2 linked regions of the Kineosporia succinea genome follow. The protein of the gene in region 1 interacts with the protein of each later gene in a pairwise test. Links are inferred from orthologs where the notes say so. Each region holds a gene or a part of one and is shown on either strand. Other genes may lie near its edges.

Region 1 (5,528 bases):
TGCCCGGCGTGTCCGCCGCGTCCGCCGTTCCCGCCTACGCCGGTGTGCCCCTCACCCCGGCCGGCGTCAGCAGCGTGCACGTGCTGTACCCGCACGGCGAGGTCGTCGACTGGAAGCTGCACGCCTCGGCGGGCACCACGCTGGTGGTTCTCGGTGCGGAGGAAGACATCTCGGGCGCGGTGGACGGTCTGCTCGAGGCCGGGCGCAAGGCCACCACCCCGGTGGTCGTCACCACGCACGGCACCACCACCCGCCAGCGGTCCATCGCCTGCGCCCTCGGGGAGCTGCCGCCGCTGCTCGCCGCGGCCAAGATGGACAAGCCGATGACCGCCGTGATCGGTGAGGCCGCGGCGCTGCGCGACAAGGCCTCCTGGTTCGAGACCAAGCCGCTGTTCGGCTGGCGCGTGCTCGTGCCGCGCACCAAGCAGCAGGCCGGCGGGATCGTGAAGGAGCTGGCCGACCACGGCGCGACCGCCCAGGTGGTGCCGACCATCTCGGTCGAGCCGCCGCGCACCCCGCACCAGATGGAGAAGGCGGTCAAGGGTCTCGTCACCGGCCGCTACGAGTGGATCGGCTTCACCAGCGTCAACGCGGTGCGCGCGGTGCGGGAGAAGTTCGAGGAGTTCGGCCTGGACGCCCGGGCGTTCGCCGGTCTCAAGGTCGCCGCGGTGGGTGGCGTCACCGCTACCGCGCTGCGCGACTGGGGCATCGAGCCCGACCTGACGCCGGCCGAGAACCAGTCCGCGATCGGCCTTCTCGAGTGCTGGCCGCCCTACGACGAGGTGCTCGACCCGATCAACCGGGTCTTCCTGCCGCGCGCCGACATCGCCACCGACACCCTGGTCGCCGGGCTCGAGCAGAACGGCTGGGAGGTGGACGACGTCACCGCCTACCGCACCGTGCGGGCCGCGCCGCCGCCCGCCGAGACCCGTGAGGCGATCAAGAGCGGCCACTTCGACGCGGTCGTCTTCACGTCGTCCTCCACGGTGCGCAACCTGGTCGGCATCGCCGGCAAGCCGCACGCCACCACCGTGGTCGCCTGCATCGGCCCGCAGACCGCGAAAACCGCCGAGGAGCACGGCCTGCGCGTCGACGTCCTGGCGGCCGAGCCGAGCGCCGACGCCCTGGTCGCCGCGCTCGCGGAGTACGGTGCGGGTCTGCGGCTGAGTGCCGACGAGGCGGGCGAGCCGGTGCTGCGCCCGAGTCAGCGCAAGGGTTCCACGAGGAGGAACGCGAAGTGAGCTTCCCGGCGCACCGCCCGCGTCGCCTGCGGGTGAACCCCGCGGTGCGCCGCCTGGTGGGGGAGACCCGGCTGCACCCGTCCGACCTGGTGCTGCCGGTGTTCGTGAAAGAGGGCCTGGCCGAACCGCATCCGATCAGCTCGATGCCGGGGGTGTACCAGCACTCGCGCGAGTCCCTGCGGAAGGCGGCGTCGGAAGCCGCCGGGCTCGGGCTGGGCGGGATCATGCTGTTCGGCATCCCGGCCGCGAAGGACGCCGAGGGCTCGGGCGCCACGGATCCGGACGGCATCCTCAACGTCGCCGTCGCCGACGTGCGCGCCGAGGTCGGTGACGACCTAGTCGTGATGGCCGACCTCTGCCTCGACGAGTTCACCGACCACGGCCACTGCGGCGTGCTGCGTCCCGACGGCTCCGTCGACAACGACGCCACGCTGCAGCGCTACGCCGACATGGGGGTGGCGCTGGCGCAGGCCGGCGCCCACATGGTGGGCCCGAGCGGAATGATGGACGGTCAGGTCGCCGTGATCCGGAAGGCGCTGGACTCCAGCGGTTTCGCGGAGAGTGTGTCGATCCTGGCGTACGGTGCGAAGTACGCGTCCGCGTTCTACGGCCCGTTCCGCGAGGCCGTGGACTCGTCGCTCGAGGGTGACCGCCGCACCTACCAGCAGGACCCGGCGAACGGCCGGGACGGCCTGCGCGAGATCGAGCTCGACATCGCCGAGGGCGCCGACATCGTGATGGTCAAGCCGGCGATGAGCTATCTCGACGTGGTGGCCCGGGCGGCCGACCGGTTCGACGTCCCGATCGCGGCGTACCAGATCTCGGGTGAGTACGCGATGATCGAGGGCGCCGCCGCCAACGGGTGGATCGACCGGGACCGGGCGATTCTCGAGTCGCTCCTGAGCATCCGCCGGGCCGGGGCGTCGATCATCCTCACCTACTGGGCCTCCGAAGTGGCGCAAACCCTGCGTTCGTAACGGTTCTCGCCCTTCGAAGGGGTCGTCGGACCACCCCGACGGCCCCTTCAGTGCGTCCGTGAACGGTCGACGGGGCGCACGCAGGCCGTCACCCGGCCTGTCAGGGGCCCAAGACCGAGGAGGACGCGATGGGCGTGGGATCGGTGAGCAACAACTACGGCTTCGTCGGCAACGGCGGGACCGACGTCCTGGTGGCCATGGCAGCCATCCAGCAGCGCGCCGACGGCCGGATGCTGGCGTTCCGGGCCGCCGAGGCCGCCCAGGCGGCGGCGCAGGCCGCGCAGATGGCGGCCGTGCAGGCGATCGGCGCAGGGCGCGTGGACATGTATCTGTAGCCGGGCCGACGGACCCCCCAGGTGCGGGACCGTGGGCCGGAGCTGGGACACTGCATCATGTGACAGACGTCAGTGGGGTCTACCCGGCCGACGCTCCCGCCTCGCAGGCGCTCTTCGATCGCGCCTCCGCCGTGACGCCCGGTGGTGTCAACTCCCCGGTGCGCGCCTTCCGCGCCGTCGGGGGCACACCGCGCTTCATGGTCCGGGGCGAGGGGCCGTATCTCTTCGACGCAGACGGTCGGCGCTACGTCGACCTGGTCTGCTCCTGGGGCCCGATGATCCTGGGGCACCAGCATCCGGCGGTGGTGGACGCGGTGCGTTCCGCTGCTGCGAACGGGTTCTCCTTCGGCACGCCGACCGAGGGCGAGGTCGCCCTCGCCGAGGAGATCGTGTCCCGGGTCGCGCCGGTCGAGCAGGTGCGCCTGGTCTCCAGCGGCACCGAGGCCACGATGAGCGCGATCCGCCTGGCCCGCGGCTTCACCGGCCGCAGCAAGATCGTCAAGTTCGCCGGCTGCTACCACGGCCACGTCGACAGCCTGCTGGCCGCGGCCGGCTCCGGGCTGGCCACGTTCGCCCTACCCGACACCCCGGGAGTGACGGGTGCGGCGGCCGCCGACACGATCGTCCTCCCGTACAACGACGTCGACGCCCTCACCAGGATCTTCGAGGCCGACGGCCACGAGATCGCCGCCGTCATCACCGAGGCCGCCGCCGGCAACATGGGCGTCGTCCCGCCGACCCGCGAGTTCGAGACCGCCCTGCGCGACCTCACCCGCCTCCACGGTGCGCTGCTCGTCTCCGACGAGGTGATGACCGGTTTCCGGGTGTCGAAGGCGGGCTGGAACGGGCATTCCGACATCAGCGCCCCCGACCTGCTCACCTTCGGCAAGGTCATGGGCGGTGGCTTCCCGGCCGCGGCGTTCGGCGGGCGCGCCGACGTGATGGCCCACCTGGCCCCGTCCGGCCCGGTCTACCAGGCGGGCACGCTGTCGGGTAACCCGGTGGCCACCGCGGCCGGTCTGGCCACGCTGAAGAACTGCACCGACGACGTGTACGCGCACCTGAAGGCCGCCTCGGCGAAGCTCGCCGGCGCCGCCCACGAGGCGCTGAACGCCGAGGGCGTGCCGCACGCCATCCAGTTCGCCGGCTCGATGTTCAGCGTGTTCTTCACCTCGCTGGACTCGGTGAGCACCTACGACGAGGCCAGGCAGCAGGACCTGCCCGCCTTCGCCGCGTTCTTCCACTCGATGCTGAGCCAGGGCGTCTACCTGCCGCCGAGCGCCTTCGAGGCCTGGTTCCTGTCCGCCGCCCACGACGACGCCGTTCTGGACCAGGTCGTGGCGGCTCTTCCGAAGGCCGCGAAGGCCGCCGCCGAGGCTGGGAGTATGACCCGGTGACCGAGAACCCGCCCAGCGGTGAGAGCGCCGCGCCGCTCACCAACGACGAGCTGATCCACCCCGACGTCCCGCCCGCGCCCCACCACCTGCCGCCGGTGAGCGCGGCCCCGGTGGCCGGTGACGAGGCGAACCACCGCACCACCGTGCACCTGCTGCGCCACGGTGAGGTCTACAACCCGCAGGGCATCTTCTACGGCCGCCTGCCCGGGTTCCACCTGTCCGACCTGGGGCAGCGGATGGCCGAGCGGGCCGCCGGGTTCTTCTCCACCCGCGACGTGGTGCTGGTCGTCGCCTCGCCGATGGAGCGCGCCCAGCAGACCGCCCTGCCGGTCGCCGCCGCGCACGACCTCGAGGTCGGCACCGACCCGCGGATCACCGAGGGCACCAGCGTCTTCCAGGGCCTGACCTTCGGCGTGGGCGACGGCTCGCTGCGGCACCCGCAGCACTGGTGGCACCTGCGCAACCCGTTCCGGCCGAGCTGGGGCGAGCCCTACGAGCAGGTCGCCGCGCGCATGCTGGCCGGCGCCGCCGACGCCCGCGACAAGGCCGTGGGCCACGAGGCGGTGCTGGTGAGTCACCAGCTGCCGGTCTGGATGGCCCGGCTCAAGGTCGAGAACCGCCGCCTGTGGCACGATCCGCGCAAGCGTGAGTGCTCGCTGGCCTCGGTCACCTCGATCACCTACCACGACGACAAGGTCGTCTCGGTGGCCTACACCGAGCCCTCCCGGGACCTGCTGCCCGGTGCACAGAAAATTGCGGGAGCCTGACGGTCATGTCATCACCCGGACGGCGCTGGATCCTCGCGGTCGGCGCCACTGCTCTACTGGCGCTGACCGGTTGCTCCGGCTCGTCCTCGTCGGGCGGTGAGGCCGTGGACGGCGGCGCCGTCCAGGTCATCCCGGCCTCCGACCGCAAGTCACCGATCGAGATGTCGGGCACCACGGTCGACGGTGAGCAGCTGAACATCGCCACGCTGCGCGGCAAACCGCTCGTCATGAACGTCTGGGGCTCGTGGTGCGGTCCGTGCCGCACCGAGGCCCCGGCGCTCGAAGAGGCCTACAACGAGCTGAAAGACACCACGAACTTCGTCGGGATGGCGTTCCGGGACACGAAGACCGGCGCCAAGAACCACGAGAAGGAGTTCGGCATCACCTACCCGAGTCTCTACGACGAGGGTGATCTGCTGCTGAACCTCAACGGGGCCGTGACCTCGCAGTCGATCCCCGTCACCCTGATCCTCGACTCGCAGGGCCGGATCGCCGGCCGCTACGTCGGCATCGTCACCAAGGTGACGCTGATGGACATGGTCGAGGACATCGAGGGGGACAGCGCCGCATGACCGGCACGGTGCTGAACGGGCCTCTGCTGCTGGCCGTCCCGATCGCGATCCTCGCGGGACTGGTCTCCTTCGCCTCCCCCTGCGTGCTGCCGCTGGTGCCCGGCTACCTGGGCTACGTCACCGGCCTCACCGGGGAGGACCTGGAACAGCAGCGCCGCAGCCGGATGGTGCTCGGCGTGCTCCTGTTCATCGCCGGCTTCACCGCGGTCTTCGTGACCATGGGCTGGGTGGCGGGAGCG
Region 2 (5,382 bases), 200 kb from region 1 along the record:
CTCCCCAGCCGACCGGGCGTCGCGGTGCTGACGTTCTCGTCGAGGCCCTGATCGCCAACGGCGTCGAGACCCTGTTCGGTGTGCCCGGAGACACCGGTGTGGTGTTCTACGACGCGCTGTTCCACCGGCGCGACGCCATCGAGCACGTGCTCGCGCGCGACGAGCGGCACGCCGCCTACATGGCCGACGGGTACGCCCGCGTGCGCAACCGCGTCGGCGTGGTCGAGGTGTCGAGCGGCGGCGGAACCACCTACGTGGTGGGCGGTCTCGGCGACGCGTACGCCTCGGGCATCCCGGTGCTGCTGCTCACCTCCGACATCCACCGCGGCAGCCGGAACACCGGTGCGCTCACCGAGATCGACCAGGTGGCGTTGTTCAGTGCGGTGACCAAGGCCCAGGCGGTCGTGGACCGGGCCTGCGACATTCCCGCGACCGTCGCTTCGCTGCTGGTCACGGCGGTCAGTGGACGTCCCGGTCCGGTCGCGCTGATCGTGCCGGAAGACGTGCTGGAAGAGATCACGGACGCGCCGGTCGTCACCTCGACCGCCACCCTGCCCGGTGAGCGGGCGGCGGCCGGTGAGGATCTCGTCCGCCAGGCCGCGCAGGTGCTGCAGAACGCGGCGAAGCCCGCGATCGTCGCGGGCGGGGGCGTTCACGCCTCGGACGCGTACGCCGAGCTCGCGCGGCTCGCCGCCGCCGTCGGGGCCGGGGTGGCCACGAGTATTCACGGCCAGGGCGCGATCTCGACGAAGGACGCGTGGTGGCTGGGGATCGTCGGCAACAACGGCGGCCAGCCGGGCACCAACCGCTACGTGGCCGAGGCCGACGTGGTGCTGCTGGTCGGCACCCGGGGCAACGCGACCAACACGAACTCCTGGACGGCCCCGGCGCGGTCGGGTGTCACGGTGATCCAGATCGACATCGAGGCCGATCGCGCGGGCCGCAACTTCCCGGGCTCCCTGGGCCTGGCCGGCGACGCGAAGACGGTGCTCGGGCAGATCCTGGCCGAGCTCCCCGTCGTCCGGGAGCTCGATGCCCGTGAGGCCGAGGTGGCGCAGGCCCGCGCCGATGCCACCCCGCCCACCGAGGAGCCCGAGTTCGCCCCCGGCGTGCTCTACCCGCGCACCGTGATCGAGTCGGTGCACGCGGCCCTGGGCGACGACGTCACCGTGGTCGGCGACCCGGGCACCCCCACCCCGAACGTGGCCGTGTTCTGGCCGGTTGCGCAGGCCGGCCGCCGCACCGTGATCCCGCGCGGGCACGGCCCGATGGGTTACGCCATCCCCGCCGCGATCGGTGTGGCCAAGGCTCTGCCGGGTAGGCCGGTGGTCTCGGTGACGGCCGACGGCAGCTTCGCGATGTCCTGCGGTGAGCTGGAGACGGCGGCGCGCTTCCACCTGCCGATCCTGTTCGTGCAGCTCACGAACAACAGCATGGGCTGGATCAAGATGCTGCAGCACCTCTACACGGGGGGTCGCTACTTCGGCGTGGACCCCGGTCCGGTGGACGCGGTGCTGGTGGCGAGGGCCAACGGGGTGGACGGGGTCAAGGTGACCTCGGCGGAGCAGCTCAAGGCGGCGCTGGAGTCGTTCGCCGCCGATCCGCGTCCGTTCTACATCGACGTCGACGTGCCTCACATGATCGACTACGCCCCGCCGGTGCCCGCGTGGGACAAGGGACTGGCCGGTGACACCGAGCGCCCGGTTTACTGAGCGAATGTCTGTTTCCGAGGGCGCGCGGCCCGTTCTCCGTTCGGAGACCGTCTACGGCACCCTCCGGCAGGAGATCACTGACGGCGTGCTGGCTCCCGGCACGCCGTTGGTGGAAGACGACATCGCCGAGCGCCTCGGCGTCTCGCGCACCCCGGTGCGCGAGAGCATCCAGCGGCTGGCGGCCGACGGCCTGGTCGACTCCCGCCGCCGGCGCTGGATCGTGCACGCCTACCAGCCCGAGGAGATCAGCGAGATCTACGGGGTGCGGGCAGCACTGGAGTCACACGCGGCCCGGCTGGCGGCGCTCAACGCCGACGGGGCCACGCTGGAGCGCATCGAGGCCCGGCGTGAGGTGATGACGCGCGAGAACCTGATCACCCTGGTTCAGCGGGGCACGGCCAACGACGAGTTCCACGATCTGATCAGCGGGGCGTCCGGAAACCCGCGGCTGCTGCGCACGATCCGCGACCAGCGCCTGTTCCACTTCAACCGGCACATCGGGGCGCTGTACGACGAGGAGTCGCTGCGCACCACCTCGCGGCAGCACGGGCAGCTCATCGACGCGGTGTGCGCACGGGACGCCGACGGGGCGTCGGAGATCGCGCGCATCCACGTGGAGTTCTCGCTGCAGTTGCTGCTGGACAGGTTGTTCTAGAACGTTGCCCCGGGTTCGGGTGACCTGACGAGTTCAATTGCCCGAGGCAACGTTTCAGGACAGTGGCAGCCGGCTCACTCCCGAGTCCACCTCGTCGTCGGTGGTGTCGTGGTCGTGGTTGCGCCAGGCGCCGCGGTCGCTGGGGCGCGTCGGTCGGGCGGCATCGTCGGGGCCGTAGTCGTGGTCGTTGACGCCGTCGGGTGGGCCTAGAGACATCGTCGTTCTCCTTCGCTCGGAGTCGTTTCAGGCTACGCCCGGGCGAAAAGGGAAGCGCGGTGCGGCCCCCGGACGGCCTATTCTCGCGAGCCGGGAACTTGTGGAAGACCTGTGCGTTGTTGGCGGAGGGCCGATGAGTTCTGGGCGGCGGGCCGGTCCAAGCACGTGAAACCGACTCATCCGGGAGGGTGCGATGACCGACCTGGCTATTGAAACAGCCGGTCTGGTGAAGAAGTTCGGCGAGATGCGGGCCGTCGACGGGGTGGATCTGCGGATCCCCACCGGCGGCGTCTACAGCGTGCTGGGGCCGAACGGAGCCGGCAAGACCACCACCATCCGGATGCTGGCCACCCTGCTCGAGCCGGACGGGGGCACCGCCACCGTGCTCGGGCACGACGTGGTGCGCGAGGCCCGGCAGGTGCGGGCCCGGGTGGCCATGACCGGGCAGTTCGCCTCGCTCGACGAAGACCTCACCGGCCTGGAGAACCTGCTCCTGCTGAGCCGTCTCTACGGTTACGGGCGCGGCGCGGCCAAGCAGCGGGCGCACGAGCTGCTCGCCGCCTTCGACCTCTCCGACGCGGCGAACAAGCAGGTCAAGGCGTATTCGGGCGGTATGCGGCGGCGCATCGACATCGCCGGCAGCATCGTGGTGCGGCCCGACCTGATGTTTCTCGACGAGCCCACCACGGGCCTCGACCCGCGCAGCCGTAACCAGGTCTGGGAGATCGTGCGGGCCCTGGTCGGGGCCGGCACCACGATCCTGCTCACCACGCAGTACCTGGAAGAGGCCGACCAGCTGGCCGACCGCATCGCCGTGATCGACCAGGGCAAGGTCATCGCCGAGGGCACGAGCGGCGAGCTCAAGGCCTCGGTCGGCTCCGGCGCGGTGAAGGTGCGCGTGGCCGACCCGGCCGCGCGTGACGAGGTGGCCCGGCTGCTGGCCGAGAGCCTGCACGCCGAGCCGGTGCTGGAGTCCGACGCGGCCTCGATCTCGATGCGGGTCGTCGACCCCACCGCGGTCGCCGGTGCGCTGCAGCGGGTGGGTGAGCGCGGCCTGGTGATCAGTGAATATTCGCTCGGGCAACCGAGTCTCGACGAGGTGTTCCTGGCGCTGACCGGGCACCTGGCTGACAAGGAGGCTGCGGCATGAGCACGATCAGCCCGGCGCCGGCGAAGAAGACCGTCGACGCCAAGATTCTCGCGGCCCTCGGCTCTTCGGAGCGCCCGCCCGCGGCCGGCCCGGTCAGTTCCTCGCTGACCTTTGGCTGGCGCGCCCTGCTCAAGATCAAGCACGTGCCCGAGCAGCTCTTCGACGTGACCATGTTCCCGATCATGTTCACGCTGATGTTCACCTACGTGTTCGGCGGCGCCGTCTCGGGATCACCGAAAGAGTATCTGCAGTACGCGCTTCCGGGGATCCTGGTGCAGACCATCGTGTTCATCACGATGTACACCGCGATGACCATCAACAGCGACATCGAGAAGGGCGTGTTCGACCGCATCCGGTCGCTGCCCGTCTGGCGCCCCTCGCTGCTGGTCGGGGCGCTGCTCGGAGACACCCTGCGCTACCTGATGGCCTCCACCATCGTGCTGGTGGTGGGCGTGCTCATCGGCTACCGCGCGCCCGGCGGCTTCGTCGGCGTGATCGCGGCCGTGGGGCTGCTGCTGGTGTTCTGCTTCTCGCTCAGCTGGCTCTGGCTGATCCTGGGCCTGAAGGTGCGCACGCCCAATGCCGTGATGGGCATGGCGATGATGATCCTGTTCCCGCTCACGTTCGTCAGTTCGGTGTTCGCGCCGCCGGAGACCATGCCGGGCTGGCTGCAGGCCTTCGTCGACGTGAATCCGGTGACGCTGCTCGTCGAGGCCGCCCGGGGCCTGATGAACGACAACCCGGACGGTGGGGACATCCTCTTCGTGCTCGGTGCCTCGGTGGTGCTGACGGCGGTGTTCTCGCCGATCGCGCTGCGCATGTACAACCGCAAGTCCTGAACGCTGCCGAGGTCGTCTGAGGCTGCGGGGGCAAGGCCTCAGACGACCTTGGGAGGCTCGCTGTCGGCGTAGGTGCGGTCCGCGTCGACATACGCGTTGAGCCAGCCGCCGGGCGGGTAGGCACCGACCACGACGCGGTGGTCGTTCCAGCCGCAGCCGATCGTGAGCACCCCCGACTCGGTGATCTCGATGTTCTCGGCGTCGTTGTACACATCGGCGCTGGCGGTGGGGCCGGTGTCGTTGTGGCGGGAAAGGATCACAGTGACTGACATAGTGTGATCGTAGGGTTACGCAACGTCACTCGCATGGTATGTGCCCTGAACGGCTCAATCGTGATCGAGCGGAAGTTCCCTCCCGTCGGCGCGAGACGGGTCACACCGGTCGCCGTGGCAGACTTGCTGGTCATGAGCTCCCGCGTGGTCACCGCGTTCCGCGTCGTCGCCTTCGCCGAGGCGGTCAGCTGGCTCGGGCTGCTGATCGGCATGTACCTCAAGCGCGTCGCCGAGACCACCGAGGTCGGTGTGCAGGTCTTCGGCCCGATCCACGGTGGCGTCTTCGTGGCCTACGTGCTGCTCACCCTCTACACCGCGCGGGTGCAGCGCTGGGCGATCGGCACCACGCTGCTCGGTCTGGCCGCCTCCATCCCGCCGTTCTTCACGGTGATCTTCGAGGTGTGGGCCAAGCGCACCGGCAAGCTCGAGCCCACCTCCGAGCCCGTCGCCGCCTGACTCACAGAGGGAACTCCCCGGCCAGGTAGGTCGGGGTGTAGAACTCCGCCGGATCCTTGGCGAGAGAAGCCTTCACATAGGC

What was found. Proteins that work in one complex are often made in the same cells at the same time.
Region 2: the proteins of hemL (region 1) and J2S57_RS13290 interact in binary tests that used the Escherichia coli proteins (3 or more experiments, as listed by UniProt). The link is inferred for Kineosporia succinea from one-to-one orthologs.

What each region holds. Positions count from the first base shown.
Region 1 is NZ_JAUSQZ010000001.1:3,243,721-3,249,248, forward strand. What follows is about bases 1,926-4,781. They hold hemL (glutamate-1-semialdehyde 2,1-aminomutase), read left to right. Parts: upstream 1,926-2,612; coding sequence 2,613-3,950; downstream 3,951-4,781. Other genes in these bases: hemB (porphobilinogen synthase), read left to right, coding at 1,926-2,218; J2S57_RS14210 (hypothetical protein), read left to right, coding at 2,353-2,553; J2S57_RS14220 (histidine phosphatase family protein), read left to right, coding at 4,061-4,717; J2S57_RS14225 (TlpA family protein disulfide reductase), read left to right, coding at 4,723-4,781. In the rest of the region: J2S57_RS14200 (bifunctional uroporphyrinogen-III C-methyltransferase/uroporphyrinogen-III synthase), read left to right, coding at 1-1,241; more of hemB, read left to right, coding at 1,238-1,925; more of J2S57_RS14225, read left to right, coding at 4,782-5,289; J2S57_RS14230 (cytochrome c biogenesis CcdA family protein), read left to right, coding at 5,286-5,528. UniProt on the Escherichia coli protein: Aminomutase that catalyzes the transfer of the amine group on carbon 2 of glutamate 1-semialdehyde to the adjacent carbon 1 to form 5-aminolevulinate.
Region 2 is NZ_JAUSQZ010000001.1:3,040,012-3,045,393, forward strand. Bases 832-3,541 are described here. They hold J2S57_RS13290 (GntR family transcriptional regulator), read left to right. Parts: upstream 832-1,716; coding sequence 1,717-2,367; downstream 2,368-3,541. Other genes in these bases: J2S57_RS13285 (thiamine pyrophosphate-binding protein), read left to right, coding at 832-1,712; J2S57_RS13295 (hypothetical protein), read right to left, coding at 2,422-2,583; J2S57_RS13300 (ATP-binding cassette domain-containing protein), read left to right, coding at 2,777-3,541. In the rest of the region: more of J2S57_RS13285, read left to right, coding at 1-831; more of J2S57_RS13300, read left to right, coding at 3,542-3,733; J2S57_RS13305 (ABC transporter permease), read left to right, coding at 3,730-4,572; J2S57_RS13310 (hypothetical protein), read right to left, coding at 4,611-4,844; J2S57_RS13315 (DUF3817 domain-containing protein), read left to right, coding at 4,977-5,300; J2S57_RS13320 (SDR family oxidoreductase), read right to left, coding at 5,302-5,382. UniProt on the Escherichia coli protein: Transcriptional activator of the glcDEFGB operon which is associated with glycolate utilization, and encodes malate synthase G and the genes needed for glycolate oxidase activity. Also negatively regulates the transcription of its own gene.